DNA from 3 places in the Pelosinus sp. UFO1 genome. Region 2 is predicted to be linked to each of the others. Evidence: riboswitches for the same ligand, from Rfam matches in the RefSeq annotation. Region 2 holds a riboswitch; each other region holds the start of a gene.
What was found. A riboswitch is a leader RNA that binds a small molecule or an ion and turns the genes downstream of it on or off. The one in region 2 is predicted to bind S-adenosylmethionine.
Positions count from the first base shown of each region.

Region 1: it holds a riboswitch for S-adenosylmethionine, as region 2 does, so the genes downstream of both, UFO1_RS06850 (methionine ABC transporter ATP-binding protein) here and metF (methylenetetrahydrofolate reductase [NAD(P)H]) in region 2, are expected to answer to the same signal.
Region 3: it holds a riboswitch for S-adenosylmethionine, as region 2 does, so the genes downstream of both, UFO1_RS15975 (homoserine O-acetyltransferase) here and metF (methylenetetrahydrofolate reductase [NAD(P)H]) in region 2, are expected to answer to the same signal.

Region 1 covers NZ_CP008852.1:1,522,007-1,526,291, reverse strand. The annotation lists gene UFO1_RS06865 (HD domain-containing protein) at 1-151, opposite strand, end outside; gene hisZ (ATP phosphoribosyltransferase regulatory subunit) at 167-1,351, opposite strand; gene UFO1_RS06855 (YerC/YecD family TrpR-related protein) at 1,394-1,696, opposite strand; SAM riboswitch class I at 1,847-1,951, shown strand; gene UFO1_RS06850 (methionine ABC transporter ATP-binding protein) at 2,035-3,093, shown strand; gene UFO1_RS06845 (methionine ABC transporter permease) at 3,062-3,715, shown strand; gene UFO1_RS06840 (MetQ/NlpA family ABC transporter substrate-binding protein) at 3,778-4,285, shown strand, end outside.
Region 2 covers NZ_CP008852.1:4,766,157-4,770,441, reverse strand. The annotation lists gene UFO1_RS22355 (ParB/RepB/Spo0J family partition protein) at 1-576, opposite strand, end outside; gene UFO1_RS22350 (ParA family protein) at 566-1,336, opposite strand; SAM riboswitch class I at 1,651-1,753, shown strand; gene metF (methylenetetrahydrofolate reductase [NAD(P)H]) at 1,924-2,790, shown strand; gene UFO1_RS22340 (methionine synthase) at 2,818-3,498, shown strand; gene UFO1_RS22335 (homocysteine S-methyltransferase family protein) at 3,506-4,285, shown strand, end outside.
Region 3 covers NZ_CP008852.1:3,369,528-3,373,812, forward strand. The annotation lists gene UFO1_RS15970 (homocysteine synthase) at 1-1,244, opposite strand, end outside; gene UFO1_RS15975 (homoserine O-acetyltransferase) at 1,258-2,415, opposite strand; SAM riboswitch class I at 2,495-2,595, opposite strand; gene UFO1_RS15980 (6-phospho-beta-glucosidase) at 2,901-4,217, shown strand; gene pepF (oligoendopeptidase F) at 4,280-4,285, opposite strand, start outside.

The DNA.
Region 1 (4,285 bases), 1.9 Mb from region 2:
CTACATTAAGAACATGCCTTTGATCAGGTACATTCATATTCCAAAATAATCCCTCAGCAGGGGAACTTAAATAGAGGCTTACAAAAGTTCTATCTTCTTGTGTAATCTTAGCAGTAAGCGCGGCAACCACTTGTTTTAGCCGGTTAAACATGTATCCACCCACCTATTACTCTACATAAACCAAACTGGCATAACCTTTGCTTTTTTGACTGGTCTCAGCTTCTATTTTTGACTGAGGAATCAAAGCAAGTTCTACACATTGTCCTGATTTACGCAATGATTCTGCTTGTCCAATGGCCGCTACCAACTTATCTTCTCCCCAACCAACATAAATACTTTTGCAATTGGGAGTACCAATAATACCTTGACGTTCTAGTGCTAACAATACCCGTTCTATGCCTAAGGCAAAACCAGTAGCACCGGAGTTCATACCAAAAGAGGTTAACATAGTATCATACCGGCCACCACCACATATGGGGAAACCAAGTCCTGGTGTGTAACACTCAAACACCATACCTGTGTAATATTCAAAATCACGAATAATTCCTAAATCAAAATCTACATATTGAGCAACGCCATAACTTTCTAACAAACTATAGATAGCAGACAAATTATCTAAAGCCTTGCGACTCTTTTCATTCGTTACCATGCTATAGGCTTCTTCGAGCATTTCTTTTGTGCCATGCAGTAATGGTATATTCTTAAGTAACTTTTGTTCTCCTTCTGGTAAACCGCTATTCACAAGAATTTCATCTAATCCTACTAAATTTCTTGTCACCATAGCTTGTTTTACCTGTTGTCTTTGAGAGAGAGAAAGCTCACTTTGTTCCATTATACCGTTAATAAAATCCACTTGCCCCAAACCAATTTGAAACTTTTGTAACCCAGATGTAAGCATCGCTTCTACAGCCAACGCGATGGCTTCTGCATCAGCGGTAGGCTCAGAAACTCCCATAATTTCCACACCAGCTTGATAAAATTCGCATTGTCTTCCGGCCTGAGCTTGCTCATAACGAAACACATTTGTTAAGTAAAATAATTTCATTGGGCTGGGACTTTCCTTAAAACGAGTCGCTGCAACCCGAGCCATAGGAGTTGTCATATCTGAGCGAAGTGCTAAGATACGATTATTTTTATCAAAAAACTTGAACATATGCTGTTCTGAGTCGTTGCCAGCCCCTATAGCCATTGTTTCTAAATACTCCATCGTAGGAGTCACAACTTCATCATAGCCCCAACTAGCAAATAAATGAGCTAGAGCCCCTTCTACAGCACGTTTCTGCCTAGCTTCTTTCGGTAGAAAATCTCTTGTACCATAAGGAATTTGTGGCACGAATTCATCTTGACCCATAAAAAATAAACACTCCTAACTTAGTTGAAATATTTTCTGACCCTACTTATTTTGGCTTTCAATTCGTTCTAGCATAAACTTATATCCATCTGCACCGTAATTCAAGCAACGTTTTACACGACTAATCGTTGCAGTACTCGCTCCTGTTTTGTCGACAATATCATCATAGGTATGACCAACCTTTAACATCCGAGCCACTTCCATCCGCTGAGCAAGAGACTTCAATTCACTTACTGTACAGATGTCTTCAAAAAACTGATAACATTCTTCTTCATTTTCTAACAATAATATGGAACGGAATAATTGATCTGTCAATTCATCTTTCAACTTGGGATTCGTAGCCATATTTCTTTCCTCCTACTGTAGGATAAATCCTTTATCCCTTTTAAGCTTTACTTAGTGAAATTATAACATTGTGATTCCTAATTTGCAAAGTGATTTTTTTCTTGACACCATTTTTCAAAAATGATAATATATGTTTCAACAAGTTAATATTTTTCATCAAGAGCAGTTGAGGGAATGGCCCTATGAAGCTGCGGCAACCATTCACTTTTGTGAAACGGTGCCAATTCCACAGGATCTAATCCTGGTAGATGAAGCGCAATTCAAGATTGATAGCACGCTTCATTTTGTGAAGCGGTTTTTTTTATGCATCAAAAGATTATAAGGAGGGAAAGATTCCATTGATTAAACTTGAAAATATAGAAAAAGTATACCAAAGCGACAACGGCACAATTCACGCTTTAAATGGAGTTAATTTAACTGTTGAACAAGGAGAGATTTTCGGGATTATCGGAACCAGTGGCGCTGGAAAAAGTACACTGATCCGTTGCATTAATATGTTAGAACGTCCCACCAAAGGTACTGTTATCGTGGATGACCAAGAACTAACGTCCTTAAATGAACAAGAATTACGGGAACAGCGCAAAAAAATAGGCATGATCTTTCAACACTTCAACTTACTATCTTCTCGGACGGTTTACGAAAATATAGCCTTCCCCTTAGAACTAGCAAAGCGTAGTAAAGAAGAGATCGATACAGAGGTTATGCATTTACTCGCATTAGTTGGACTTACTGATAAAAAGGATCAATATCCTTCTCAACTAAGCGGCGGACAGAAACAACGAGTTGGTATTGCACGGGCGTTAGCAAATCACCCTAAAGTACTCTTATGCGATGAGGCCACTTCTGCCCTTGACCCCCAAACAACCAAGTCTATTTTAGAATTATTAAAAGATATTAACCGCAAATTCCAGCTCACTATCGTGCTTATTACTCATGAAATGCAGGTTATCAAAGAAATCTGTAATCAGGTTGCAGTCATTGAGGGTGGCAGGATTATTGAGCAGGGCAAAGTAATTGATATTTTTACTCAACCTCAAGCAAATACTACTAAGGAATTTATAAGTGCTATCATCAATCATAACTTACCAGACTTCTTCAATGATATTATCTTATCACCAGTACCTACTGCTGATAGCAATCTTATTTTGCGTTTATCCTTTATTGGTCACTCTACCGAAGAACCTGTTATTTCTAGTATGATTCGTCGTTTTAACATTGATGCCAGTATTTTATACGGGAACATAGATCATATTCAAACGACTCCTTTTGGTACATTAATTGTAGAACTATCAGGTGAACAGGTAGCTTTACAGCAAGCACTTAGTTATTTAAAAACACGTGAATTAGGAATTGAGGTGATTGGTTATGTCGCAAGACATGCTCGCGTTGCTGGTTAAATCCTTATGGGAAACTACCTATATGGTTGCTGTTTCTAGCTTTATCTCTGCTCTCATTGGTATACCTTTAGGTATTATTTTAGTAACTACGAATAAAGGACACATTCTTGAAAATACTTCCCTTAATCGAATATTAGGAGCTATCGTGAATGCGACTCGCTCCACACCCTTCATTATTTTAATGGTAGCTATTATTCCAGTCACTCGATTATTAGTTGGTACTTCCATCGGCACTAATGCGGCCATCGTCCCACTAAGCATTGCCGCCATCCCTTTTGTCGCTCGTATCGTAGAATCAGCTCTCAAGGAAGTTGATTATGGTGTCATTGAAGCGGCACAAGCCATGGGCGCATCTCCTAGAGAAATCATTACAAAGGTACTCATTCCAGAAGCTATGCCCGCAATTGTTCTTGGATTAACATTAACAATTATTAGTCTTATTGGCTACTCAGCCATGGCTGGAGCCATTGGCGGCGGCGGTTTAGGGGATTTAGCCATTCGCTATGGCTACCAACGTTTCCGTGCTGATATCATGTTAATCACTGTTATTATCTTAATTGCACAAGTACAAATCGTACAGTCCACTGGCGATTACTTATCCAATCGTCTCAACAAAAAATAGGAACAGCACGAATTGAATTTTTGGGTGCTTTCTATAAAAAAATTTTAGGGGGATTATAAATAATGAAAAAACTGTTTCTTGTTCTTATTGGAATTCTTAGTTTAGGTCTATTAGTGAGCGGATGCAGCCAAGAAAAGGCTCCTGCAAGTCCGGCAAGTAAAGCTACTGTACTAAAAGTTGGCGCTACAGCAGTACCTCATGCAGAAATTTTAAATGTAATTAAACCAACTTTAGCTAAAGAGGGCATTGATTTGCAAATCGTTGAATTTACTGACTACGTAAAACCAAATATTGCTGTGGCTGAAAAAGAATTAGATGCAAACTTCTTTCAACACATCCCTTATCTTACTAAATTTTCTACAGAACGTAATTTGGCATTAACCTATACTGCAGCAGTGCATATCGAACCAATGGGTATTTACTCCAAGAAAATTAAGAATCTAAACGAACTTGCTGCTGGCGCTAAAGTTGCCATTCCTAATGACCCCACTAACGGTGGCCGTGCTCTTGCACTTCTTGAAAAAGCAGGCATTATTAAATTAAAAGACGGTGTAGGTGTTAGTGCGACAG
Region 2 (4,285 bases):
TAAACCTAATAAAGGTCTCGCTTGCCCCATAGATAATGTTCCACGTGAAACATAATCTTGCACAATTGGGTGTAAATTTAATAATCGCACCATATTGGCAATTACAGAGCGACTACGCCCAATTCTCCTAGCAACTTCCTCTTGTGTTAAATTAAAATCATCCATTAAACGGCGGTAGGCTAACGCTTCTTCTATCGCATTTAAATCTTCTCGTTGAATATTTTCAATTAAGGCAATCTCAGTCATTTCTCCATCAGTGTATTCTTTTATAATAGCAGGAACTTCTTGCAGACCAGCTTTTTGTGAAGCGCGCCAACGTCTTTCTCCAGCCACTAATTCATAAAAATTATTACTTTTGCGTACTACAATGGGCTGCAATACCCCATATTGTTTTATAGAGGACACGAGTTCGGCGAGTGCCTCCTCGTCAAATACCCTGCGGGGTTGAAACTTATTGGGAATAATCTGATTGATAGAAATATTGCTGACAAGAGGCTGCTCCTCTACAGAATTAGAGCCAGAAAATAGTGCATCGAGACCGCGCCCTAATCCTCTCTGTGAGTTATTACTCATCATCAATCACCTCTTTCGCCAAATCAGTGTATACTTCTGCACCTTTAGATTTAGGATCATATCGAGTTATAGGTTGTCCATGACTTGGAGCCTCACTAAGGCGAACATTACGAGGAATAATTGTTTGATATACCTTGTGACGAAAATGGCTTTTAACTTCATCTACAACTTGAATGGATAAATTCGTCCGAGCATCAAACATGGTTAGAACTACACCTTCTAAGGATAATGCAGGATTCAAGTTTTTCTGTACTAAAGTTATGGTGTTCATTAATTGAGATAATCCTTCTAGTGCATAAAACTCACACTGAATTGGTACTAATACTGAATTAGCGGCTGTTAAAGAGTTTATTGTTAATAATCCTAGGGATGGTGGACAGTCGATAATAATATAATCATAATTATATTTAATTTTATCCAATACCCTTTTTAGTTTTGTTTCTCGCGACATGATGGAAACTAATTCTATTTCAGCCCCTGCCAATTGTATTGTAGCGGGTAATACCATTAGATTTTCAATTTTTGTTTTTAAAATAACGCCTTCTACTGGAGTATCATTTACTAACACATCATAAATAGATTGTTTAATTTTGGTTTTATCAAAACCAAAGCCGCTAGTAGAATTTCCTTGTGGATCCAGATCAACTAATAGAACTTTTTTACCTAAGTCTGCTAAACATGCACTCAAATTTACAGAAGTTGTTGTTTTCCCAACGCCTCCTTTTTGGTTGGCAATTGCAATTACCTTTACCAAATAGTTCACCCCATATTCTCATTTATATTTTAAGAAAGACTACGAAACGGCACTTTCGCTGCTAATTTCTATAATGCTAATTCATTCCACATTCTTAAGAATATTTCCTGCAAAAAAACCGTCCTCTTAAGCAAAAGCACTATTATTTAAGTAACTTATAATAAAATAGTAAAGTAAAATGGCTAATCTACAATCATCTTCGTTAAAATAGGTATTTTATACCTTTAGTGTATAAATGCTACGATACAAATATCAATATGATAAATTAAAAATATTGACAAGTCTTTATTTTTAATTTATCATAATATCCAATTTAATAAATACTCTTATCTAGAGTGGTCGAGGGACTGGCCCTATGACACCCAGCAACCGGCAGTAATGCAAATGGTGCTAAATCCAGCAGAATTCAATTCTGAAAGATAAGAGGAAAGAACGGATAAAAAAAACAGCCTCTTTCCTCAACAAGGAAAAGGGCTGTTTTTTTATCCTATTAGAATATACCAATCTAATAACAGTTATAGTTTTTCTTATGGTGAAGCCAAAATTTTAGATACGCCTGTTGCTTCTCAATAACTTATAATAATGTGAGGTTAATTATGAAACTATGTGATCTATTTGATCGAGAAAAACCCCTTGTCTCTTTTGAAATATTTCCACCAAAACAAACAGTTACTTTAGAATCGATTTTTAAAACTACCGAAGGATTACAAACATTAAACCCAGACTTCATAAGTATTACCTATGGTGCCGGCGGTAGCGCTTCGGATCGCACTCTTGAAACTGCAGATAAAGTCAAAAATACCTATCATGTAGAAGCTCTAGCACATTTAACTTGTATCAATTCGCAAAAAGATGATATTGATACAGTGCTTAACCAATTACAAGCCCATAATATTCAAAACATATTAGCCATGCGCGGCGATTATCCCCTGGATAAAGGTTCCCTAAAGAAGATGACAACAACCTTTCCTTATGCAAAAAATCTAATTGCCCACATAAAATCCCAACATGATTTTTGTATTGCGGCTGCTGCTTATCCAGAAGGTCATTTAGAATGTCCTAACCTTGCAGAAGACACCGTTCATCTGAAAGAAAAAGTAGATAGTGGTACCGATTTTCTCATTACCCAAATATTTTTTGACAATGCTGTCCTTTATAACTTCCTGGATCGAATCAGACAAGCCAATATTACCGTCCCCGTTTGCGCGGGGATTATGCCCCTACTAAATAGTAGGCAAGTGGCTAGAATTCATAGTCTATGCGGGGCATCCATTCCAAAACCTTTGCAAAGCATTATTGAAAAGTATCAAAACTCGCCAAATGATTTTGAAAAAGCCGGAATAGAATATGCTTGTAATCAAATTACCGATTTAATTGCCCATAAAGTAGATGGCATACATCTATATACTATGAACAAACTAGAACAGTCTAAAACTATCATTCAAGAAACAGGGCTACGCTAACTAGCAGACTACCTAAGGAGGAGTGTTATGCCAATCTACAATCCAGCATTGAAAAATCTAGATATGAAAGAAATCAAGCGCTATTCTGGACTAACCAAGGCTTCCGAGTTTCCGCCCCATTTACTAGAGCAAGCTTGCACTGAGGCACAAATAATATCACAGCCTAAAGTAGTATGGCAAATTTATGACTATAATCCAAACACTGCTACGATAATGAGTCCAGAGCCACTAACCCTGTCATCAACAAAAATAAGTGAACACTTGAAAAACTGCCTACAAGTAATCGTAATTGCTGTTACAATAGGATCTAGATTAGAGGAAATGGTAAGTGAATACTTTACAAAAGACGAGTATACCCTAGGATTATTACTAGATGCAGCTGGTACAACAGCTGTCGAAGTGGCGGCGGACCAAGCATGTGACTTAATTAGACAACAAGCAAATCAAAAGGGTTATTCGACCCTCTTCCGCTTCAGTCCTGGTTACGGTCAATGGGATATTACCGTACAACCCCAAATTCTATCTTTGGCTCATGCCTATGAAATCAATGTAACCGCGACACCCTCTTGCATGTTATTACCACGAAAATCCATTACTGCTGTAATCGGACTAACCCCTAATGCGTGTCAGAGTGCCCCTACTTCACCTGCTAAAAATAAAAGCTGTCAACAATGTCAGCAAGTAAACTGCTTAGCGAGAAAGGATTGAACTATTTATGATTTATATTTTTGATGGTGCCATGGGAACTATGTTACAAAATGCTGGATTACCAGCTGGATCTTGCCCCGAGTTATGGAATATAGAGCAGTCTGATGTTATTACTAGCATACATAAAAGTTATATTGATAATGGTGCAGACATTATTGAAACAAATACCTTCGGTGCAAACCGGATAAAATTAACACATTATGGCTTACAAGATAAAGTACAAGCACTAAATACCGCAGCCGTAAAAGCAGCACGGGCCGCTTGCGGGCCAACAACCAAGATAGCAGGTTCTGTAGGACCTACCGGAAAATTAATTTCCCCGCTAGGAGATTTAGCCTTTGACTCCGCTTATGACGTTTTTTATGAACAAATTTGTGCATTAGATCAAGCTGGCGTAGATATGATTTTGATTGAAACTATCATTGATATCCAAGAAATGCGCGCAGCCCTGTTAGCTGCCAAAGCAGCTTCTACTAAACCAGTGATTTGTCAGATGTCTTACGGCGCAGATGGACGCACTGTAACAGGTACAGACCCAGTTACAGCTGCTATCATTTTAGAAGCTATGGGTGCAGATGTGATTGGTGCCAATTGCTCCTTAGGACCAGCTCAACTATTGCCGATTGTTGAACAATTGGCCCAAACCACCAGTTGTCCTATTAGTATCCAATCGAATGCTGGTATGCCAAGTCTTATAAACAAACAAACTGTTTTCCCTATGGGGCCAGAAGAAATGGGACAATGGGCGCAAAAATTAGTTGCCGCAGGTGCTCAGTATATTGGAGGT
Region 3 (4,285 bases), 1.4 Mb from region 2:
TCTTCCACATCTTCAATGCCAATAGACAATCGTACCATGTCATCCGGCACTCCAGCACTGGCACGTTGCTCTGATGTGAGCTGAGAGTGAGTGGTACTTGCAGGATGAATGACAAGAGACTTAGCATCCCCAACATTTGCTAATAAGGAAAATAACTGTAGAGAATCAATAAATTTTCTACCTGCTTCTAACCCACCTTTGATACCAAAGGTTAATATAGCACCTGCTCCACGAGGAAAATACTTTTTCGCCAAATCATAATCTGGGTGATTGGTCAACCCTGGGTAGCTTACCCAACTCACACTTTCATGTTTTGCTAAATGCTCAGCAACGGCTTGCGCATTCTCGGAATGACGTTTCATACGTAAATGAAGAGTTTCTAACCCTTGCAAAAATTGAAAACTATTAAACGGGCTGAGGCACGCTCCTAAATCCCGCAGCACTTGAATTCTCAGACGAATGATAAAAGCCAAAGGCCCCAAGGCTTCTGTATATTTTAGTCCATGGTAACTTGGATCTGCCTCACTCAATAATGGAAACTTGCCGTTGTCCCAGTTAAATTCACCACCATCAATCACTAAGCCACCCATAGATGTACCATGCCCACCAATAAACTTCGTGGCAGAATGAACAACAATGTCTGCACCAAAATCCAAAGGACGACATAAATAAGGTGTGGCAAACGTGCTATCAACAATTAATGGGATCCCATTTCGGTGGGCCACTTCGGCAACTTTTTCAATATCAAAAATATCAATTTTAGGATTTCCAATCACTTCACCATATAGTGCTTTTGTCTTTGGCGTAATCGCCTTTTGGAAGTTTTCTGGGTCCCTTGGATCAACAAAGGTTACCTTGATCCCTAAATTAGGCAAAGTATAGGAAAACATATTATAAGTACCACCATACAGCGTCGAAGAGCTGACAATTTCATCTCCTGCTTGAGCAATGTTTAAGATGGCTCCACTAATTGCAGCATGCCCAGAAGCAAAGGCTAAAGCCCCGACGCCACCTTCAAGCGCTGTAATACGTTTTTCTAAGACATCAGTAGTAGGATTAGTCAAGCGACTATAAATATTACCAGACTCTTTTAAACCAAACAAATTGGCAGCGTGCTCGCTATCACGAAAGTTATAAGCAGTGGTTTGATAAATGGGAACTGCTCGTGATCCTGTTGTCGGATCTGGCTCCTGACCACCGTGAACAGCTAAGGAATCAAAACGTAATTTTTCTTGTACTGACATGTTATACACCCTCCTAATTTTTAGTTACTTTACCTATAGTTAGCTTTTTTATAAACTCATTGATCAAGGGCCTTAATAAATGAAAATCAATTAAAAAGCCATCATGACCATGAGGACTTTCAAGTAAGGCATACTCGGCATCCACTCCGCAATCACGCATAGCTTCCACCAATTCTTCTTGCTGGTAAGGAGGATATAAAATATCAGAACTTACCCCCACAACCATTACTTTCCCCGTAATTTGGGCTAAGGCATCCTCATAGCTTTTACAGCTATCTGACAAATTATAATAATCTAAGACTCGTAGTAAATATAAGTAGGAATTCGCATCAAAACGGCGCGCTAAGCTATTCCCTTGATGATCTAGGTAATTTTCAATTTCAAAACATCCATTGCGGCGTTTCCGTCCAAATTTTCCTTCCATAGACAATTCGGATTGATAGGTAATCATACCTACCGATCGGGCAATTGCTAATCCTTTTTCTGGACCATTCCCGCCATAGTAATTTCCACCTTGCCAACCTGGGTCAAGAGTTATAGCTTGCCGTGCTACCTTATTATAAGCAATGGACTGAGAAGATGAATATCCCGGAGCGGCAATTGCCATAACACCATCCATAAAATCAGGATAAGTTACAGCCCACTCCAAAGATTGCATTCCACCCATAGAACCGCCAATAATTAACTTAACATGTTTAATCCCCAGCAAATCTAGTAATCGTTTCTGTACCTGCACCATGTCTAATAAAGTTATTTCCGGGAAATCCATGCCATAGGCAAGCCCATTTTCTAAGTTAGGAGAAGCTGGACCTGTTGTCCCTTGACAACCACCAAGCACATTGGCACAAATAATAAAATACTTATCTGTATCTAGGGGGCACCCTGAACCAACCAGTGGTTCCCACCAACCTTTTTCGTCATGTTGGTTATGGGCGGCTGGATGACTATCACCTGTCAAGGCGTGATGTAAGAGTATAACATTATCGCCTTTTTCGGATATATGTCCATAGGTTTCATATGCTACAATAACCTCTTTTAATATTCCCCCTAATTTGAGGTGCAAGGGATTTTCTGTATCAGCTACTTTAGCCATCTTTAAATAAGGCCGCCACTTAAATCCTGGAAAGTAAGTTAACGTTGTCTGCATGCTACGGCTGTTATCTAACAGCATCCATATACCCTCTCCTCACCATCTCAAATATATAAAAAACCCCTCTTATAAATAAGAAGGGTTTTTTATATAGTAAACCTTCTTATCTCCCAGGATTGCTCCTGCTGGAATTAGCACCACTGCATTACTGCCGGTTGCTGGGTGTCATTGGGCCAGTCCCTCCACCACTCTGGATAAGATTCAAATATTTAGTTGTAACGTTGTAAACCTAATGTTGTTACTATATCATGAAGTATCCCTAATAGCAATACTTATGATTTGTTTCATTGGTGATTTCGTAAAATGTTTTTGCAATATTTGGCATTCATACTATCTTTTTATATCCCTGTTGTATTCATTACAGAAAATGTCTAATGTGTATTCCCTTCTCTTAAAGTGAAACTGTACTAGTACAGTTTCACTTTATCCTAATTGCGCTCCTTCTTTTAGAACTATATGATTATTTTATAGAGATAAAAATTCCAAGTGTATTAGGAGGTTTTATTATGAAGGGGTTAAAAATTGTGACAATCGGTGGTGGCTCAAGTTATACACCGGAGATTATTGAAGGATTTATAAAAAGATATGATGAACTGCCCGTTCACGAACTGTGGTTAGTAGATATTGAAGCAGGCAAAGAAAAATTAAGAATTGTAAGTGATCTTGCCAAAAGAATGGTCCAAAAATCCGGGGTACCAATGGAAATACACACGACTCTAGATAGAAGAGAGGCTCTGCCCAATGCCGATTTCGTAACGACACAATTTCGCGTAGGGCTCTTAGATGCAAGGATAAAGGATGAAAGAATTCCATTAAGCCATGGTTATATTGGACAAGAAACCAATGGTGCCGGAGGAATGTTTAAGGCACTGCGAACCATTCCAGTCATACTTGAAATTGATAAAGATATGGCAGAATTATGCCCGAATGCTTGGCTAATTAACTTTACCAATCCCTCAGGAATGATCACGGAAGCCGTACTGAGATATGGGGCAAATAAGAAGGTCATTGGCTTATGTAATGTACCTATTGGAATGGAAATGGCAATAGCCAAACTATTTGATGTTGACCACAATAGAATAAGAATTGACTTTGCCGGTTTGAATCATATGGTATTTGGTTTAAATGCATATTTAGATGGTGAGAACATCACCAAATCAGTGCTTGATAATATTGCTGCTGGCAAGATGCCGAGTACTGTAAAAAATGTTATCAATATTAATTGGATACCCGAATTTGTACTAGGATTAGATATTATACCTTGCCCCTATCACAGATACTATTTCAAAAAATATGAAATGTTGGAAAAAGAATTAGAAGAGTTTGCCAAAGGGGAAACTAGAGCTGAAATAGTAAAAAAACTGGAGGATGATCTTTTCGAATTGTATAAAGATCCGAGTTTGGACATAAAGCCACCACAATTAGAACAACGTGGTGGAGCCTATTATAGCGATGCAGCCTGTAGATTGATAAACTCAATATATAATGACAAGGGTGATATTCAGCCAGTAGATACGAGAAATAATGGTGCAATTGCCGGAATTTCGCCTGACTCGATTGTGGAAGTAAGCTGTGTGATCACTAAAGATGGTCCTCAACCAATTGCTATCGGTGAGCTACCCATACAAGTAAACGGCTTAGTACAACAGATTAAGTCTTTCGAAAGAGTAGTCATTGAGGCAGCTGTTACTGGCGACTATAATAAAGCGTTATTAGCTATGACAATGAACCCGTTGGTCGCTTCTGATAAAATGGCTAAAGTTTTATTTGATGAAATGTTAGAAGCTCACAAAGAATATCTCCCCCAATTCAAAAGCTTATAATAGCAAAAAACAACGCCAGATCCGAAGGAATGATCTGGCGTCATTTTAGTTAAATTAAGATACTATTT